3 regions of the Pseudomonas sp. StFLB209 genome follow, and region 2 is predicted to be linked to each of the others. Evidence: predicted binding sites of a transcription regulator. Region 2 holds the regulator's gene; each other region holds the start of a gene.
The links. The regulator FliA, encoded in region 2, starts transcription of late flagellar genes. The targets are predictions, from matches to a motif close to CTAAAGTTTNNNNNNNNNNNGCCGNTAA.
Positions count from the first base shown of each region.

Region 1: a site for FliA is predicted at 5,382-5,409, ahead of PSCI_RS09860 (methyl-accepting chemotaxis protein). Genes of this name have one in related genera too.
Region 3: a site for FliA is predicted at 3,837-3,864, ahead of motA (flagellar motor stator protein MotA). Genes of this name have one in related genera too.

Region 1 is NZ_AP014637.1:2,138,463-2,145,273, forward strand. Features, by position in the region: gene PSCI_RS09845 (methyl-accepting chemotaxis protein) at 1-1,143, shown strand, start outside; gene PSCI_RS09850 (DoxX family protein) at 1,134-1,547, opposite strand; gene PSCI_RS09855 (MFS transporter) at 1,731-3,323, shown strand; gene PSCI_RS09860 (methyl-accepting chemotaxis protein) at 3,352-5,313, opposite strand; gene PSCI_RS09865 (2-hydroxyacid dehydrogenase) at 5,707-6,705, shown strand; gene PSCI_RS09870 (LysR family transcriptional regulator) at 6,799-6,811, opposite strand, start outside.
Region 2 is NZ_AP014637.1:3,928,869-3,935,679, reverse strand. Features, by position in the region: gene PSCI_RS17640 (protein-glutamate methylesterase/protein-glutamine glutaminase) at 1-149, opposite strand, end outside; gene PSCI_RS17635 (chemotaxis protein CheA) at 195-2,468, opposite strand; gene PSCI_RS17630 (protein phosphatase CheZ) at 2,503-3,288, opposite strand; gene PSCI_RS17625 (chemotaxis response regulator CheY) at 3,309-3,683, opposite strand; gene fliA (RNA polymerase sigma factor FliA) at 3,919-4,659, opposite strand; gene fleN (flagellar synthesis regulator FleN) at 4,656-5,492, opposite strand; gene flhF (flagellar biosynthesis protein FlhF) at 5,608-6,811, opposite strand, start outside.
Region 3 is NZ_AP014637.1:2,615,040-2,621,850, reverse strand. Features, by position in the region: gene PSCI_RS11890 (trimeric intracellular cation channel family protein) at 1-72, opposite strand, end outside; gene orn (oligoribonuclease) at 173-706, opposite strand; gene rsgA (small ribosomal subunit biogenesis GTPase RsgA) at 793-1,824, shown strand; gene motB (flagellar motor protein MotB) at 1,893-2,915, opposite strand; gene motA (flagellar motor stator protein MotA) at 2,919-3,770, opposite strand; gene PSCI_RS11865 (HDOD domain-containing protein) at 3,982-5,538, shown strand; gene PSCI_RS29775 (rhodanese-like domain-containing protein) at 5,639-6,454, shown strand; gene asd (archaetidylserine decarboxylase) at 6,497-6,811, shown strand, end outside.

The DNA.
Region 1 (6,811 bases), 1.8 Mb from region 2:
GCGGTGCACCATGTGCTGTTTCATGCCCTGCATCACGCCGGTTTCCCGGTGTACGTCATGCACCACAATGGTGGCTGGGGCGCGGTTATGGTGCATGCCCTGTATGTGGTGGTCGAAACCGTGATCCTGATGTACTTGGCCCGTCACATCCATGCCGAAGCCACAGAAAGCCAGGACATGCTCGACAAGATGCTGGTTACCGCATCAAAACTGACCTCCGGCGACGCCGGTGTGTCGCGCAACCGTCTGCATGTACCGCTGGTTCAGCGTTTCGAGAGCTTCCTGCAACAACTGAGCGGGATGGTCGAGGGTGTGGTGCGTGACACCCAAGGGCTGGGCAAGCTGGGTAACGACCTGGCCCAGGCCAGCACTTCGCTGGAGAGCGGTGCCAAACAACAACTGACCGAGATTGCCCGCATGACCGATGCCATGCAGCGCATGGGCGAGGGCATCAGCGATATCTCTGTGCATGTGGGGCAGGCTGTGCAACAGGCCGGCGATGCCCGTGAACAAGTGGCCGAATGTCGCGCCAGCGTAGACCGGGCGCAGCGCGAGATTCTCGAACTGGCCACCTCGATCAGTCAGACCGACCAGACCGTTCAGGCCCTGGCCAGCCAGTCTCAACAGATCGGCACGGTGCTGGATGTGATCAGCAGCATTGCCGAGCAGACCAACCTGCTGGCGCTTAACGCGGCCATCGAGGCGGCGCGGGCCGGTGAGCAGGGCCGGGGCTTTGCCGTGGTGGCCGATGAGGTGCGCAGCCTGGCCCAGCGCACGGCGGTTTCGACCCAGGAAATTCAGGGCATCATCAGTGGCCTGCAGCAGGACAGCCGTCAAGCGGCCACGGCCATGCAGGGCAGCCGCCAGGGTGTGGACCGCTGTGTGCAGGACAGCCGGCGTGCGGCTGAATCACTCAAGGCCGTGGGCGTCGGCATTGGCTCGATCAGCGAACTCAACGGTCTGATCGCCGCCACCACCGACGAGCACTCTTGCCTGGGCCAGACCATTGCCAAACAGCTGATCGCCGTGCAGGACATTGCCGAACACACCGCCGACAATATCAGCGTCCTGGCCCAGAGCAGCCAGCGCCTGCCGCCGCTGGCGATGCGTCTTGAAAGCCTGGGCCAGACCTTTCAGCGCTGACCGGGTAACCTCACCACCAGCGCACCCGGCCCGGTCAGTGCCAGCCCGGCAAACAGAGTCACGAACAGCCAGCCGAACTGGCCTTGTTCCAGGCTCCAGTCCGGGTGCACCACCAGCAAGGCCACCAGCAGCAGGAACAGGATCGGCAGGCAGGCCAGGCGGGTGGCGATGCCCAGAGCGATCAACAGCGGGCACAGCAGCTGGGCGAACAGCGCTGCCAGCAGGGTTATGTGCGGGCCGAGGCCCAGCGGGTCGTCGATGTGTTGCAGCTCGCTACTCCAGTTGAGCAGCTTGGGCAGGCCATGGAGCTTGAGCATCAACAATGCGGCGCACACCCGCATCAACAGCAAACCAAGGTCCAGCAACCGGGCCGCAGCCTGGCTGGAGAGTCGGGGCAGGGGCATGGCAGGCACTCGTTGGGAAACCGGGCCTGACTATGGCGATATTGGCCGGCGAATGATTGCGTGGATGTGCGCTCTTGCATGTGGGGCAATTGGGCACATGCGTGCAAGCTGGCGGGCTGACCTACAGCGATAGTGGAAGCTTTTCCGGCTGCTCAGCCGGCCTACTGAACTGTCGAGTGAACCATGACCGCCACCCGCCCGCCAACCGCCTCACCCTGGAAGCCCTTGCAGGTAAAAGTCTTTCTCTGGCTGTGGCTGGCCAGCATTGCCTCCAATATCGGCACCTGGATGCACGAGGTCGGTTCCGGCTGGTTGATGACCAGCCTGTCGGCCAGCCCCCAGGCCGTGGCGTTGGTGCAGGTTGCCGGGGCCTTGCCGGTGTTTTTGCTGGCGCTGCCGGCCGGGGCGCTGGCCGATATCGTCAACAAGCGGCGTTATCTGTTGATCGTGCAGTTGTGGATGGCCGCTGTGGCGCTGGTGCTGACCTTGCTGACCCTGAGCGGGCAGATGACGGTGACGTTGTTACTGCTGCTGACCTTTGCCATGGGCATTGGCAGTGCGCTGATGATGCCGGCCTGGTCGGCGCTGGCGCCGGAAATCGTTGATCGGCAAGACGTCCCGGCGGCGGTGGCGTTGTCGAGCCTGGCGATGAACGTCGCCCGCGCCATCGGCCCGGCCATCGCCGGGGTGCTGGTCAGCCTCAGTGGTCCGTGGCTGACCTTTGCGCTGAACAGCGTCTCGTTTCTGGCGGTGATCATTGCCCTGTTGGCCTGGCGCCATCGGCCGGAGCCTTCCGTTCTGCCTGCCGAGCGCTGGCTGGGCGCGATGCGTGCCGGGGTGCGTTATGCGCGTGGCTCACAGCCGTTGCGTGCGGTACTGGTGCGCACCGCGGCGTTCTTCAGTGGTGCGGTGGTGGGCATGGCCTTGCTGCCTTTGCTGGTCCGTCGCGAGATCGGCGGCAGTGCGCTGGATTACGGGATCCTGCTGGGCTGCGTAGGTGCGGGGGCGATCTTTGGCGCCATGCAGTTGCCGCGTCTGCGGGCCCGGTTCAGCCCCGACACCATCGTGCTCGGTGCCAGTCTGGTGTATGCCGCTGTGTTATTGGGGCTGGCCTGGATTCGTTCGATTATCGGCCTGGCACCGGTCATGCTGATCAGCGGCATGGCCTGGATCGCGGTGCTCAGCAACCTGCAGGTGGCGGTGCAGACCAGCGTCGCGCCCTGGGTGCGGGCGCGTGCGGTGTCGTTGTACATTCTGGTGTTCTTCGGCTGTTCTGCCGCTGGCGCGGCGGCCTGGGGAGCGCTGGCCAGTCATGTATCAATGAGCGCGGCGTTTATCGGCGGTGCTGCGGTGCTGACCCTCGGGCTGGCGTTGCGCGGGCGCTTCCCGTTGCCGACCAGCCAGATTGAAGACCAGCAGCCTTCGCAGCACTGGCCGGCACCGATTCTGGATGAACAGATGAGCGCTGAACGCGGGCCGGTGATGATCACTGTGGAATACTGCATCGCGGCTGAACATGCCGCGCAATTCCACCAGGCCATGCAGGCGGTCAGCCGCATGCGCAAGCGCAACGGGGCATTTTCCTGGGGGCTGATGCAGGACAGTGAGAATCCGCGTCGCTGGAAAGAGTACTTCTTTGAAGAGTCGTGGCTGGAGCACCTGCGCCACCATAACCGGGTGACCCGTGCCGACCAGAAGCTGGAAGCGGCTGCCCGGCGCTTTCAGGACAAGGCTGTAGATGTGAAGATCAGCCACCTGTTGGCGGCCAGAGGGTAAGCCTCCGGCCACCAGATAGCAGGCGTAATCAGGCGACCTTGAAGCGGTTCACCAGGTGCTGCTGATGCTCGGCCAGGCGTGCCAGTTCCTGACTGGTCACCGCGGTCTGCTGGGCACCGGCGCTGACCTGGATGACCAGGTCGTTGATCTCGTTGACGTTGCGGCTGATGTCATCGGCCACAGCGCTCTGCTCTTCGGCCGCCGAAGCGATCTGGATCGTACGGTCGCTGATGCGGCCCACGCCTTCGGCGATTTCGTCGAGCAGGTCACCGGCACGTACGATGTTGCTGGCGCCGGCCTGGGCTTTGCCGAGGGTCTGCTGCATGGACTGGGTGGCACGGTCCGAGCCGTTCTGCAGGTTGGCGATCATCTGCTGGATGCTGCCGGTCGACTGCTGGGTTTTCTGCGCCAGGCTGCGTACCTCGTCTGCGACCACGGCAAAGCCGCGACCGGCCTCACCGGCGCGTGCTGCTTCAATGGCGGCGTTAAGGGCCAGCAGGTTGGTCTGCTCGGCGATGCCGCGAATGACATCAAGCACCGAAGAAATCGAATCGCTTTCCTGTTTCAGCTCGCCAATGATTTTCGCGGTTTCCTCAGCCTGGCCGGACAACTGGTGAATCAGCTCGATGGTGTTCGCGACTTCGCTGCGACCATCGATGGTGCTCTGGTTGATCTGCTGCGACATCTGCGCGGCATCGCTGGTGCTTTGCGCCACATCGCGCACCGTGGTGCTCATCTCGGTAATGGCCGCCGCCACCAGTTCAGTGCTCTGGCGTTGCTGCTCGACACTGCGGCTGGTCTGCACGGTGACCGCCGACGACTCTTCGGCCGCGGTGGCGACCTGCGCCGTGGCGTTGCTGATTTCCTGGATGATGTTGGTGATTTCCACCGCCATGCTGTTGAGGTTGGCCGAAATCTGGCCGAATTCATCACGGCTCTGGTAGTCGGAGCGAGCGGTGAGGTCACGCTGCGATAGCTTGAGCAGTACGCCGTTCACATCACGCACTGCCAGGTCGATGTTATGGATGATCAGGTAGGCCAGGGCCGACACTGCGAGCAGTGAGATCAGCACGGCAGTGATGGTCAGCCACAGGACCTGGCTGGCACTGTCGCGTGCCTCTTGGGCGAGTATGGCGACCTTTTGACTGAGGTTATTCTCCACCTCACCCATCAGGTCGATGCGCTTGGTGGCGGTTTCAAACCAGGATTCGGGTTTTACCCCCAGCGCGGTGCCCAAGGGCAATTCGAATGCCTGACGTTGCAGGCGGCCGACTTCCACGGCGCTGGCATCTTTCATCCGCTCGTCGAGTTGCTGCAGTAGTTCACCTGGCGCCTTGCGGCGGAAGTTTTCCGAATAGGCGGTAAATTCGCCCAGGTTGCGGCTGAAACGCGACAGCAGGTTGGCGTCGAAGCTGTTCTGGCTGAACACCAGGCCCAGCACGACCCGCTCGCGCCCGGCGCGCTCTTTCATTTCGATGAACTGATTCAGTGCACTGAGGGCGTGAATGATCTCTGGGTCGTTGATCCGCGCTTCCAGAGAATGGGTAAAGCCGATCAGCTTCTGGATGGTCTCGGTATAACGGGCGCCAGACTCGGTGCTGGGGATGCCCAGTGCGTCGACCTGGCTGCGCAAGGCCTGCAGGCCATCGAGCGCACCCAGTGCATTGTTCAATTCGCCGACGCCTTCGGTCGACATTGCCCTGACGGCCGCCAGTGACTGGTTGACGCTCTGGCGCATGGTTGCCAGCTCGTTACGCATCGAATTGCCCTTGCTGCCCAGATAAACGCCGCTGGCGCCCCGCTCGCGCTGCAAGGTGGTAATCAGTTGGCTGATTTTCTGCGCGATGGCCGTGGCTCGTACGGTGCTGTCCATGCTTTGCAGAATTCGGGTGTTCTCCACCACGCTGCTGGTGGCGAACCACAAAAAACCGAGCGAGGGGAGTAACAGTATCAGCAGCAGCTTTAAGCGCAGGGGGGCATTCTTGAGCATAGTCCTTCGAGCCTCAGATTATTTTATCCACTGCGTTCATGCAGTGGTTGCCAAGCGGTTGATAGACCTTATCGTCGCAGCCGACGAAAAGTTGATGGCGCAAAACAGCGTTAGTTGAACGAGTGGTCAATACTGATCCGTCAATAATCGCCTTCCCTTGGCTTGAAACTCTCTATGGCGCGGGTTGTGGCCTGTGGAACAGTTTTCGGCCAATTGGGGTTTCCCGGCTCATTTTTTGAAGCAAAAGACGTACCCGGCTACTGATACGCAGGACTCTATCGACAGGTGGCAGGGCGTTATTGATCTGCATCAGTAAGGCGTTGCGTCGGCTGGTTTAGCCTGCCCTCAGGGCCATTCAGGGCTGAGCTGCGTGGCCTACAGAAGGAACTGCCCATGAAACTCGCTCTATTGAGTGCTCAACCCTACGATCAACGGTTTTTTGATGAGGCCCTGCAACGCGATTGCCTGGCCGGTGACCTTGCCCTGAGCTACCTGACACCGACCTTGAACCGTGACACGGTCAGGCTCGCGCAGGGGTACGATGCCATTTGCGTATTCGTCAACGACCAACTGGATGCCGCCGTGCTGGAGGCGCTGGCGGGCTACGGCGTCAAGGCGATCCTGTTGCGGTGCGCAGGCTTCAACAACATTGATCTGGAAAGCGCGGGGCGCCTCGGGCTGTTCGTGGCGAGGGTGCCCGGTTATTCGCCCGAAGCGGTCGCCGAGCACACCCTGGCACTGGTCATGACCCTCAACCGGCATACCCATCGCGCCTACAATCGGGTGCGTGAGGGCAACTTCATGCTCGAAGGCCTGCTGGGCTTCAACCTGCACGGCAAGACCGTGGGCATTATCGGCACCGGGCAGATCGGCCTGGCCACGGCGCGGATCTTCAAGGGTTTTGGCTGCCGTGTGCTGGGTTATGACCCGTTTGAAACCGCCGCCTTCAGCGGCGTGGGTGAGTACGTGACGCTGGGTCAACTGCTGGCCGAAGCGGACATCGTCAGCCTGCATTGCCCGCTCAGCGACACCACTCGCCATCTGATCCGCGCCGAAACCCTGGCCCAAATGAAGCCCGGCGCCATGCTGGTCAACACCTCGCGCGGCGCACTGGTCGACACCCTGGCGGTGATCGAAGCCCTCAAATCGCGGCAGCTCGGGTCATTGGCCATCGACGTCTATGAACAAGAGAGCCAGCTGTTTTTCCATGACCGCTCCAGCGATCGTATCGACGACGAAGTGTTCCTGCGCCTGACCACATTTCCCAATGTGCTGATCACCGGCCATCAAGGCTTTTTCACCCGTGAGGCACTGGATCAGATTGCCGAAGTGACGCTGGATAACCTGAGATGTTTTGTACAGGGCGAGCGTTGCGCCAACAGCCTGGTTTGAGTCCTGTACGCTGCGGCTCGGTGGGCGCTCGCAGCAACATCTGATCCTGTAGGAGCAGCTTCAGCTGCGAAGAAGGGGTTCCAGAGCTATCCCTTAGGCCAACCCC
Region 2 (6,811 bases):
TCAGGCTTGAGCGCCAGGGCCTGTTCGATGGCTTCCTTGCCGTTGGTTGCGGTACCGACCACCTGAATGAGCGGGTCCGAAGAGAGGATTTCCGTAACGCGGCGGCGGAAAAAACCCGAATCATCCACCACCAGGACCTTGACTGCCATAAACACTCCAATAGACCCCGGGACAATACTGCCCCGGGGCCAGAATCAAATACGCCGTGCGGCGTAACGCTTGAGCATGCTCGGAACATCAAGGATCAAGGCAATCCGACCGTCACCGGTAATGGTGGCGCCCGACATGCCAGGGGTGCCTTGCAGCATCTTGCCCAGCGGTTTGATGACCACCTCTTCCTGGCCGACCAGTTGATCGACCACGAAACCAATGCGCTGCGTGCCGACCGACAGAATCACCACGTGCCCTTCGCGCTGCTCCTCATGAGCTGCCGACTTGATCAGCCAGCGTTTGAGGTAGAACAGTGGCAGTGCCTTGTCGCGCACGATAACCACTTCCTGGCCGTCAACCACATTGGTGGTCGACAGGTCGAGGTGGAAGATTTCGTTGACGTTGACCAGCGGGAATGCAAACGCCTGGTCGGCGAGCATCACCATCAGGGTCGGCATGATCGCCAGGGTCAGCGGCACCTTGATGACGATCTTCGAACCCTGGCCCTTGGTCGAATAGATGTTGATCGTACCGTTGAGCTGGGAAATCTTGGTTTTCACCACGTCCATGCCAACCCCACGACCGGACACATCGGAAATCTCGGTCTTGGTCGAGAAGCCGGGGGCGAAGATCAGGTTGTAGCAGTCGCTGTCGCTGAGACGATCGGCCGCGTCCTTGTCCATGACGCCGCGCTTGACCGCAATGGCGCGCAGCACGGCCGGGTCCATACCCTTGCCGTCATCGGAAATCGACAACAGGATGTGATCGCCTTCCTGCTCGGCCGACAGCACCACCCGGCCACTGCGTGACTTGCCGCTGGCCTCACGCTCCTCAGGAGTTTCCACACCGTGGTCGACCGCGTTACGCACCAAGTGCACCAACGGGTCAGCGAGCGCCTCGACCAGGTTCTTGTCCAGGTCGGTCTCTTCACCCACCAGTTCCAGGTTGATCTCTTTCTTGAGCTGGCGTGCCAGGTCACGAACCAGACGCGGAAAGCGGCCGAAGACTTTCTTGATCGGCTGCATGCGGGTCTTCATGACCGCGGTTTGCAGGTCGGCGGTGACCACATCCAGGTTGGAAACCGCCTTGGACATCGCTTCATTGCCGCTGTTGAGGCCAAGGCGTACCAGACGGTTACGCACCAGCACCAACTCGCCGACCATGTTCATGATCTCGTCAAGCCGCGCGGTATCGACGCGCACCGTGGTTTCGGCTTCTGTCGCGGTCGGCTTCTCGGCTGGCGCGGCAGCAGCTCTGGCCGGTGCGGCAGCGGCAGGCTTGGCCGCCGCGGGCGCAGGCGCAGCAGCAGGCTTGGCCACCGCAGGCTCGACCTTGGCGACAGGGGCTGGCGGCTTGGCCGCCGGCGCTGCGGCGGCAACCGCGCCGCTTACTGCCGCCGGTTCGAACTTGCCCTTGCCGTGCAACTCGTCGAGCAGGTTTTCAAATTCGTGATCGGTGATTTCATCCGATGCAGGGCTGCTGGCAGGTGCCGCAGGGGCAACGGCCACCGCTTCTACAGCGCCGCTGAACGAGCCTTTGCCGTGCAACTGATCAAGCAGCGACTCGAATTCGTCGTCGGTGATTTCATCCGAGGCAGCGCCAGCGGGCGCTGCGACAGCAGGTGCTGCAGCACTGACAGTGGCGACGCTGGCATCGAACGAACCCTTGCCATGCAACTGATCGAGCAGCGCTTCGAATTCGTGATCGGTGATTTCATCACTCGCTGCAGCCGCAGGCGCGGCTGGCGCAGACGGCGTAGCGGCGACCGGGCTGCCGGCCGGGCCGTGCAGGGAGTCGAGCAGCCGCTCGAACTCATCGTCGGTGATCAGGTCGGAGCCGGCCTCCCCGGCAGCCGGTGCAGCCGCCTCGACCACCGGTTCCGGCGCCGGCTCCGGAGCCGCTGCCACCGCAGCCACTTCGTCAGCTGACTCAGGCTCTGCCAGCCGTGACAGTGCCTGCAGCAGCTCAGGGGTAGCAGGCGTGATGTCACTGCGCTCACGCACCTGGCCGAACATGCTGTTGACGGTATCCAGTGCTTCGAGGACCACGTCCATCAATTCGGCGTTAACGCGACGCTCACCCTTGCGCAGGATGTCGAACACGTTCTCGGCAATGTGGCAGCACTCGACAAGCTCATGCAACTGAAGGAAGCCGGCGCCTCCTTTTACAGTGTGAAAACCGCGAAAAATTGCGTTGAGCAAGTCCGCGTCATCCGGGCGACTTTCAAGCTCGACCAGTTGTTCAGACAATTGCTCGAGAATTTCGCCGGCCTCTACCAGAAAATCCTGGAGGATCTCTTCATCGGCGCCGAAGCTCATTGGGGTGCTCCCTAAAATTAACCGTCAACTGACCTTAGAAGCCAAGGCTGGATAGCAAGTCGTCCACATCATCCTGACCGGAAACGACATCTTCCCGTTTATCGGCATGAATCTGCGGACCTTCACCCTGAGCAAGATGTTTTTTCGGATCTTTTTCTGCTTGCATCGCTTCACGGTCATGCTCGATCCCGGCAAAGCGATCGACATGGCTGGCCATCAGTACCAGCTTGAGCAGGTTGCTCTCAACTTCGGTGACCAGTTGCGTCACGCGCTTGATCACCTGACCGGTAAGGTCCTGATAATCCTGGGCCAGCAGAATGTCGTTGAGATGGCTGGCAACGGCATGGCTCTCTTTCTCGGTACGCGACAGGAAACCGTCCACCCGCTTGGCCAGATCACGAAACTCCTCAGCACCGATTTCGCGGCGCATGAAGCGCCCCCAGTCGGCACTCAGCGCCTTGGCGTCGTCACTGAGGCTGTTCATCAACGGTGTGCTTTGCTCCACCAGATCCATGGTGCGGTTGGCCGCACCCTCGGTCAGCCTTACAACATACGACAAACGCTCGGCGGCATCAGTGATCTGAGACACCTCTTCGGCTTGCGGCATCTGCGGATCGATATGGAAATTGACGATCGCGCTGTGCAGCTCACGCGTCAATTTGCCCACTTCCTGATACAGGCCGCGGTCGCGCGCCTGGTTGAGCTCATGGATCAGTTGCACGGCGTCGCCGAATTTGCCTTTTTCAAGGCTGGCGACCAGCTCGTGCGCGTGTTTTTTCAGGGTCGACTCGAAGTCACCCAATGAATCATTGTTATCCATAGCGCCCTCGCGGCATGCACTCAGCTATTGACGCGCTCGAAGATCTTTTCAATCTTCTCTTGCAATACCTGGGCGGTGAAAGGCTTGACCACATAGCCGTTCACACCGGCCTGGGCCGCTTCAATGATCTGCTCACGCTTGGCTTCAGCAGTCACCATCAGCACCGGAATGTTCTTCAGGCGCTCGTCCTGACGCACTTGGCGCAGCAGGTCGATACCCGACATGCCAGGCATGTTCCAGTCGGTTACCAGAAAATCAAAGGCACCGCTTTGCAGCATCGGCAGCGCGGTAAGACCGTCATCTGCTTCCGATGTATTGGTAAACCCCAGGTCACGCAACAGATTTTTTATGATCCGCCGCATCGTTGAAAAGTCATCAACGATGAGGATTTTCATGTTCTTGTCCAATTCGACCTCCAAGCAGTCTTTAACGAGCCCGCTCCCCGGACCCGCCGTTCACTCAATACAGGTACAGCAACCCCCCGGTGCAACCAGCGCTCGACGCACCAGACACCAGAACACGGCCAAATCGCCTGCAAACAACCCTGTAGAGTTGATTGACAGGCTCCTGCCTTGTCCGGGTAGTCGACACCTCAAGCCCTGCACAGCCGGCCTGAAACCAATGGATCTGTCAGCGCGCCCGCCATTCCCCCAAACGACCTCGCAAGCGGGCTGCGCACTGACTGTGTAACTGGCTGACCCGAGATTCGCTGACCCCAAGGACCTCACCGATCTCTTTGAGGTTCAACTCCTCGTCATAGTACAACGCCAGCACCAAACGCTCACGCTCCGGAAGATTGGCAATGGCATCGGCCAATGCTTTCTGGAAGCGCTCGTCCTCAAGATCGCGCGACGGCTCCAGCGAACCGCTGGCGCCATCTTCGTGCAGCCCATCATGCTCGCCGTCCTGCAGCAGGTCGTCAAAGCTGAACAGCCGACTGCCCAAAGTGTCGTTCAAGATAGCGTAATAATCATCAAGACTTAACTGGAGTTCGGCAGCAACTTCATGATCTTTAGCGTCGCGCCCTGTTCTTGCTTCAATAGCGCGAATCGCATCACTGACCATCCGGGTATTTCGATGCACTGAACGCGGCGCCCAGTCACCTTTACGCACCTCGTCAAGCATCGCGCCACGGATCCGAATGCCGGCGTAGGTTTCGAAACTGGCACCCTTGGTGGAGTCGTATTTGGTCGATACTTCAAGCAGGCCGATCATGCCCGCCTGGATCAGGTCTTCGACCTGGACGCTGGCAGGCAGACGGGCCAGCAGGTGGTAGGCAATACGCTTGACCAGTGGCGCATAGCGCTCAATCAACTCGTATTGCGAATTCCTTGATGCCTTGCTGTACATCTGATAACCGCTGGCTGTCATTGAACCGGTCCCGCTGCACTGGTCTGGTGAACAAGTCGCTCGACAAAGAACTCAAGGTGCCCACGCGGATTGGCCGGCAACGGCCAGGTATCGACCTTCTGGGCAATGGCTCGGAATGCCAGCGCGCATTTGGAGCGTGGAAAGGCTTCGTAGACCGCACGTTGCTTTTGCACCGCCTTGCGCACACATTCGTCATAGGGCACTGCGCCGACATACTGCAAGGCCACGTCCAGAAAACGATCGGTCACCTTGGTCAGTTTGGCAAACAGGTTACGACCCTCTTGCGGCGTCTGCGCCATGTTGGCCAGGACCCTGAAGCGGTTCATGCCGTAGTCGCGATTGAGCAGTTTGATCAGCGCGTAAGCGTCGGTGATCGAGGTCGGTTCATCGCAGACCACCAGCAAGACCTCTTGGGCGGCACGCACGAAACTGACCACCGATTCACCGATACCGGCTGCGGTGTCGATCACCAGCACATCAAGATTGTCGCCAAGCTCGCTGAACGCCTGGATCAGGCCGGCATGCTGCGCGGGCGCCAGGTGCACCATGCTCTGGGTACCGGAGGCCGCTGGCACGATACGCACTCCGCCAGGCCCCTGGAGCAGGACGTCACGCAGCTCACAGCGGCCCTCGATGACATCGGCCAGGGTGCGTTTGGGCGTAAGGCCCAGCAAAACATCAACGTTGGCCAGACCAAGATCAGCATCAAGCAGCATGACGCGACGGCCGAGCTCGGCCAGCGCCAGCGACAGATTCACTGAAACGTTGGTCTTGCCAACGCCACCTTTGCCGCCGGTCACGGCGATAACCTGTACGGGATGCATGCTGCCCATGTTATTTCTTTACCTTGTCATGCGTAGACTGGAGCCACATTACGGGCTGCACGTTCCGTGACGAACAATGCCTGGCAGACCACCGATGCAGTAATTTTTTAGTCGTGTTCATCAATCACCCCACTCGCTTGCCGGGGTTGTGATAAAGGTCGGCGAACATGTCCGCCATAGCCTCTTCGCTGGGTTCATCCTGCATTTGCACACTGACGGCCCGACTCACCAGTTGATGGCGGCGTGGCAGATGCAAATCATCAGGAATACGCGGCCCATCGGTCAGATAGGCCACGGGGAGTTCATGCCCGATCGCAAGGCTCAGCACTTCACCCAGGCTGGCAGTTTCATCCAGTTTGGTCAGGATGCAGCCGGCCAGCCCGCAGCGTTTGTAGCTGTGGTAAGCGGCGGTCAACACCTGCTTCTGGCTGGTAGTGGCCAGGACCAGATAGTTGCGCGAGCGAATCCCGCGCCCGGCCAGGCTTTCAAGCTGCAGGCGCAGCGCCGGATCGCTGGCTTGCAGGCCGGCGGTATCGATCAGCACCACACGCTTGCGGATCAGCGGTTCGAGCGCCTGGGCCAGGGACTGTCCCGGATCGACGTGGGTCACCGGCACATTGAGAATACGCCCAAGGGTCTTGAGCTGCTCCTGGGCACCGATCCGGAAGCTGTCCATGCTCACCAGCGCGATATTCTGCGCGCCGTACTTGAGCACGTAACGCGCCGCCAGCTTGGCCAGCGTAGTGGTCTTGCCCATCCCTGCCGGACCGACCATCGCGATCACCCCGCCCTCTTCCAGCGGCTCGTTGTCAGGCACATTGATCATCCGCGCCAGATGCGCCAGCAACATGCGCCAGGCATGACGGGGATCGTCGATATCGGGAACCATATCCAGCAGATCCCGCGACAGCGGGCCGGACAGGCCAACGCGCTGCAGACGCCGCCACAGGTTGGCCTGCTGCGGACGACTGCCCTGCAATTGCGTCCAGGCCAGCGAACCCAACTGGACTTCCAGCAGCTCGCGCAAGCCGTTGAGCTCCGAGCGCATCGAGTCAAACGCACGCTGGTTCAGCGTCGGCTCGGCAACGCCGGGTGCAGCGACGGCAACAGCAGGACGCGGCGGTTCTTCAAGGGTCGGCTCGATGTGCCGGTCGGCAGCGCTCAGCGGCAAGCCAGAAAACAACTGACGGTTGCTCGATACGTCATCGCCTTCGTTGCGACTTTCGAGTTCAGCTTGCGCCGAGACGATCCGCGACTGAGTCTTGCGCAGCTCGTCTTCAAGCTCCATGTTCGGCACCCGCGGCGCCAGCGCAGACAGCTTGTAATCA
Region 3 (6,811 bases), 1.3 Mb from region 2:
CCGCCGTCCTGCGGACAACGCGCCGGTCATGGCCTCGGCGGTAATCGCCATCAGATACAGCATCAACAACATGGCGTTACCCCCTGCGACAAAGCCGCGCAGTCTACCCGGCGGCCCGACGCACTGAAAGGGTGCAAAGGGCTTTGTTGACTGCGCGCTTGAAGCAGCGTGCTTACTTGATGAAGTTTTCGCGGTAAAAACGCAGCTCAGCAATGGATTCGCGGATATCGTCCAGTGCCAGGTGAGTGCTGCCCTTCTTGAACTTCAGCTCTGGCGACCAGCGGGCCGCCAGCTCCTTGAGGGTCGAAACGTCAAGGTTGCGGTAGTGAAAGTAGTTTTCCAGCGTTGGCATGTGCCGGTACAGGAAGCGCCGGTCCTGGCAGATGCTGTTACCGCAGATCGGCGAGCTGCGCTCCGGCACCCATTGCTTGATGAACGCCAGCGTCAGGGCCTCGGCCTGGGCGCTGTCGATGGTGCTCTCACGGACCCGCTGAGTCAGCCCCGAGCCGCCATGCTGACGGGTGTTCCACTCATCCATGCCGGCCAGAATCTCGTCACTCTGGTGCACCGCAATCACCGGGCCTTCGGCCAGGGTATTGAGCTCGCTGTCAGTGATGATGGTGGCCATTTCGATGATTACATCGTTGTCAGGGTCCAGGCCGGTCATTTCCAGATCGATCCAGATCAGGTTGCTCTTGCTTTGCATATATTGGCTCCTCAGCATAGGCGCGCAGTTTAGCTCAGCGTCGGCATGCTAGTATCGCGCGTTCGAGCTCATTGACCGGGAATCCCATGGCCAAACGCCAACTCAACCGCCGCCAGAACTGGCGCATCGAAAAGATCCAGGGCGAACGCGCCGCTCGCGCCGCCAAACGTGAGACCCAGGCGCTGGAGATTCTGGAAGGCGGCGACCTGGGCCCGGAAGAGTTCGGCCAGGTGATTGCTCATTTCGGTGTGCAGGTCGAAGTCGAGGCCCAGGACGGCGAGCATCGCGGCCAGACCTACCGCTGCTACCTGCGCGCCAACCTGCCGGCACTGGTCACTGGCGACAAAGTGGTGTGGCGGGCCGGCAATCAGGGCGTTGGCGTGATTGTCGCGCAACTGCCGCGCAGCACCGAACTGTGCCGCCCTGACAGCCGCGGGCTGCTCAAGCCGGTCGCGGCCAACGTCGACCTGATCGTCATCGTCTTCGCGCCGATGCCTGAGCCGCATGCCAACCTGATCGATCGCTACCTGGTCGCCGCCGAACATGCCGGCATCCACCCGTTGCTGCTGCTCAACAAGGCTGATCTGATCGACGAACACAACAGCGTGGTACTCAACGACCTGCTGTCGGTGTATCGCGGCCTGGGTTATCCGGTGCTCGAAGTATCTGCCCATCAGGGCGATGGCATGCAGCAGTTGCAACAGCAACTGGATGGCAAAGTGAGTGTATTTGTCGGCCAGTCCGGGGTCGGCAAATCATCGCTGGTCAACAGCCTGTTGCCGGAAGTCGGCACCCGGGTCGGGCCGCTATCGGAGTTTTCCGGACAAGGCACCCACACCACCACCACCGCACGCCTGTTCCACTTCCCGGGCGGCGGTGATCTGATCGACTCGCCGGGTATCCGCGAATTTGGCCTGGTGCATGTGAGCCGGGACGACGTCGAGGCCGGCTTTATCGAGTTCAATGATCTGCTGGGCAAATGCCGCTTTCGCGACTGCAAGCATGACCGCGAGCCGGGTTGTGCGCTGCTCAATGCGCTGGAACAAGGCCGCATCCATCCGCAACGGATGCACAGCTACCGCTCGATCCTGGCCAGTCTGCCGCAAGACGAATACTGAGACTGGCGCAGCAAAGCTGCCAGCCGCCCCTGCTGCACGCTACAGGGGCGGCCTGACAGCCAGGCAGATTACGGGTTGCTACCCGGCGCCCTGAGTGGCCCCTGATCGAAGATATTGACCCGTTCACGAACCTCATGCGGCAGCACGGCCGGCGCCTGGCTGCCGTTCGCCGCGCCAGGCGCAGCGGCTCCAGGCGCCGCAGCACCCGGTGCCGCCGGGGCTGGATTGACCGGCGGCGCACTGCCTTGGTCACCATCCATACGCTGCTGGGCCTTGCGGGTCAGCACGATGATATCGATACGCCGGTTGACCGGGTTCAGCGGATGCTGGCGATCGAACAGCGCCGAGGACGCGTACCCCACCACTCGTGCCACCTGCTGCTCAGGGTAGCCACCGGCGATCAGCGCACGACGGGCAGCGTTGGCGCGGTTGGCCGACAGCTCCCAGTTGCCGAACTCACCGGTACCGGCAAACGGCTTGGCATCGGTATGACCACTGACGCTGATCTTGTTCGGCACAGCCTTGATGGTGTCAGACATCGCCAGCAGGATGTCTTCGAAGTAAGGTTTGAGCCGCGCACTGCCGGAGTCGAACATTGGCCGGTTATCGGCATCGACAATCTGGATACGCAAACCGTCCTGAGTGATCTCCAGCAGGATCTGGTCCTTGAACTTTTGCAGCTCCGGACTCTCTTCAATCTTGTTCTGCAACTCCAGCAGGAGCATTTCCATGCGTTCCTGCTCGACCTGCTCGGCCTTGGCTTCGGCAGACTCGGCCTCGATCGGCACGGTGTCCGGGCTCGGCGTACTCTTGACCTCGGGGTTGAGGGTCTGGTTAGGAGACATTTCCGGCGAGCCGCCCAGGTCGATGACATAGGGCGAGCCACTGTCGCTGAAGCCGACCGGGTCCTTGAAATAACCGGCCACGGCCACCAGTTGTTCCGGAGTCGCAGCCGACAACAGCCAGAGCACCAGAAAGAACGCCATCATTGCTGTCGCAAAGTCAGCAAAGGCGATCTTCCAGGCACCGCCGTGGTGCCCCCCGCCAAAGCGCTTGACGCGCTTGACGATTATTGGCTGATTATTTTCCATGGTTTAGCGACCACGTACGGCTTGTTCCAGCTCGCTGAAGCTGGGGCGGTGGGCGGGGTAAAGCACCTTGCGACCGAACTCGACGGCCAGTGATGGCGGCATGCCGGAAGCCGAGGCCACAAGAGCCGCCTTGATCGACTCGTAGACGTTCATTTCTTCCTTGGCATCGTGCGCCAGGCAAGAAGCCAGCGGACCAAAGAAGCCGTACGCCGCGATGATACCGAAGAAGGTACCGACCAGTGCCGCCGCCACGTGCTGGCCGATGGCGGCCTTGTCACCGGTTCCCAGCATGGCCATGGTGATCACAATACCCAGTACCGCAGCCACGATACCAAAACCGGGCATACCGTCGGCAATGCCGGTCACGGCGTGGGAAGGATGCTCAAGCTCTTCCTTCATGCTCAACAGTTCCATGTCGAACAGGCCTTCAAGCTCGTGAGGAGCCATGTTGCCGGACGACATGATGCGCAGGTAATCGCAGATGTAGGCGGTCATGCGCTCATCCTTGAGTACGCCAGGGTACTTGGCGAAGATCGGACTTGAAGCCGGCTCTTCGATGTCCCCTTCGATGGCCATCATGCCTTCGCGGCGGCTCTTGTTGAGAATCTCGTACACCAGACCCAGCACTTCGAGGTAATAGGCATGCGTGAAGCGAGTGCTGAACATCTTCAGCGACTTTTTGAACACATGCATGGTCATATGGCCAGGGTTGGCCTGCAGAAAGGCGCCCAGCGCTGCACCACCAATGATGACGATTTCAAATGGCTGGAACAGCGCTGCCAATTGACCGTGGGATAGCATGTATCCGCCGAGAACGCTCGCGAAAACGACAATGATGCCGATGATTTTGGCCATAGGTACAAATACTTGTTGAGTCGGGTTCAGGGAGATGTGCGGTGATTCATGAAACTGTTGTTCTGCTTATCGGCCCGCCTGAGCCAGACTATAGGCTGTTGCCGTGAAAAACCTGTTTTGCTATCGAAACAGGGTGTAACAATACATGACGCATCCATATATGAAAAAGCGTATCCACTGCTGAACGATCTCAGCCGCACAGGCCTTCCGTATGCCGATAGCCAGCACATCGCACCTCCCACGCCCCAAGACACTTGAAGCCTGGGTCAAACAACTGGATGATCTTGCCCTGCCCGTTGCACAGGCCAATCACGCCCGTGTGCGCGCCGCACTGAACGACAGCCGTCGTTCGTTGCGTGATATTGCCGACATGATGCAAGACAGCCCGGCGCTGGTGCTGAGCGTGCTGCGCGAGGCCAACCAGCACAGCCATGGCATCACAGAGCCGGCCGAAAGTCTTGAAGTGGCGCTCAATCGCCTGGGCCTGGCCCGCACCGAAGTGCTGCTTAATCGCCTGCCGGCCAAACAGGCGCAGGAAGTCCCCCAGGCTTACCGTCAACTGATTCTGATCAGCCAGCATGCCACCCAACAGGCCAATGGCCTGTTCGCCAGCCGTCTGGCGCGGCTCTGGCAGGATATTCATCTGGGCAGCCTGCTGTTCCTCGCACCGCTCTGGCCACTGGCGCTGGCCCACCCCAAGCTGCTGGAAGAATGGGAACTGCGGGTCATTCATAAAGGCGAATCAAGCCGCACGGTCGAGCTTGAATTGTTCGGCGTCAAGCTGCTGGACTTGTGCCAGGCACTGGCCACGGTCTGGCGCCTGCCGGTCTGGGTCACGCGTGGCTATACCGTACTGATCAAAGAGCGCCGCGAATGGGTCAAGGCGCTGCGTATCGCCAGGGAAAATCACGACCCGCTGCAACAGCAGCGCGACATGGATGCCAACGCCGATCTGCAACGCTGGTTCAACCAGCCAGCCAATACGGTATTGATGGGTAATGGCCTGGCGCTGGCCGCACAGCAGGCCTGGAACAGCCCGCACTGCCTGCGCTGGGAACTGCTGAGCAGTCTGTACCTGCAACAGTCAATGGACCAGACCCAGCAACAGGTACACCAGAACGCTGCCAGCAGCGCTCGCCAGCATGCGGCGGACGATCTTTGGCATCCCGCCCAGGCGCTGCTCTGGCCGTGGGATTTTCGGCGCATCAGCAATGGCCATGAACCCGCTGCCGCACCTTCTGCCGATGACCTGCAACGCTGGCGCAAACTGTGCGCCGACATGCTGGTCGAGCCCTCCCCGTTCAACAACGCCATGCACCTGATCAGCACCGCCCGCGATGCGCTGGTGGCGAGCGGCATGCAGCGGGTCATGCTGCTGATGCCGGACAAGAACACTGGCCTGCTGCGCGTGCATCAACTGGCCGGCCTGGGTGCGGAAAATGCCGCATTACAGTTTCAGATCAAAGACAGCAAGGTACTGGAACGACTGCTGGCCCAGCCGACCCAACTGCGTCTTACACCGGCCAACCACGCACAGTTCGCAGCCTTGCTGCCGCCGGCCTTCAAGACCCTGTTCAAGGGCCAGCACTTACTGATCCGCTCGCTGAGCTGCAACGGCAAAGTGCTGATCCTGGCGATTGCCGACCAAGGTGGCAGCCCGATGTCGGAGATCACCGTACAGGCATTCGCCAAGACGTCGCAGTGTGTGGAACGTGCCCTGGTCAACTTTACCCAGCTCAAAAGCACCGGCCGGGCGAAACCTGTGTGATCGCTGGCGGGGCTGACAGGTTCAGACTGTCTTATCGGCGTGCAGGCCTTTCCGGCTCTGGGCTACAATCCACGCCTTTGCTCATGAAGGGAGGCTGGAAATGTCCGTGTTTAACGACTTGCCACTGGTTATTGAAGCCAGTGACCTGCAGCCTCGCCTGGAGGCGCCGGAGCTGATCCTTGTCGATCTGACCAATCAGGCCCGCTATGACGCAGGACACATTCCCGGCGCCTGTTTCATAGAGCCCAAGCGCACCCAGCTGGGCCAGCCTCCCGCTCCGGGCCTTGCGCCCGCGCTGAGCGATCTGGAGCGCCTGTTCGGCGAACTGGGGCACCGCAGCGATGCGGTATACGTGGTCTACGACGATGAAGGCGGTGGCTGGGCCGGGCGGTTTATCTGGCTGCTGGACGTCATCGGCCACTCCCGCTACCACTACCTCAATGGCGGACTGCTGGCCTGGGAGGCCGCCGGGCTGCCGCTGTCCAGTGAAGCATCGCCCACCCGCCACAGCGCAGTGAGCCTGAGCCTGCAAAGCGCGCCCACCGCCACCCGCGAATACCTGCAGAGCCGCCTGGGTGCTGCCGATCTTGCGATCTGGGATGCCCGCGGGCCCGAGGAATTTACCGGCAGCAAAGTGCTGGCGGCCAAAGGCGGACACATTCCCGGCGCGATCAACTTCGAGTGGACCGCTGGCATGGACAAAGAGCGTCAGCTGCGCATTCGTACCGATCTGCGCCAGACCCTGGAAGCACTGGGTATCACCCCGGACAAGGAAATCATCACCCACTGCCAGAGCCATCGCCGCTCAGGCTTTACCTATCTGGCCGCCAAAGCACTGGGCTACCCGCGAGTCAAGGCCTATGCCGGCTCCTGGAGCGAATGGGGCAACCACCCCGACACGCCTGTGGAGCAATGAACCTACGGCCTGCCCCGCGCAGGCCCCATCAAGCTGTTAGGAATATCAATGAAAGAGCGTCTGTTTATCCTGAGCCAGTACCTGCTGCCCCACCACCTGCTGTCACGCCTGGCTGGCTGTGTGGCCGAATGCAAGGTGAGCTGGTTCAAGAACGCATTCACCGCCTGGTTCGCCCGCCGCTATCAGGTAGACATGTCTCAGGCCCAAGTCGAAGACCTGACGGCCTATGAAAACTTCAACGCGTTTTTCACACGCGCACTGAAACCCGATGCTCGCCCTCTGGACGACACCCCCGGGGCAATCCTGTGCCCGGCCGACGGCGCCATCAGCCAGTTGGGTCCGATCGAACAAGGCCGG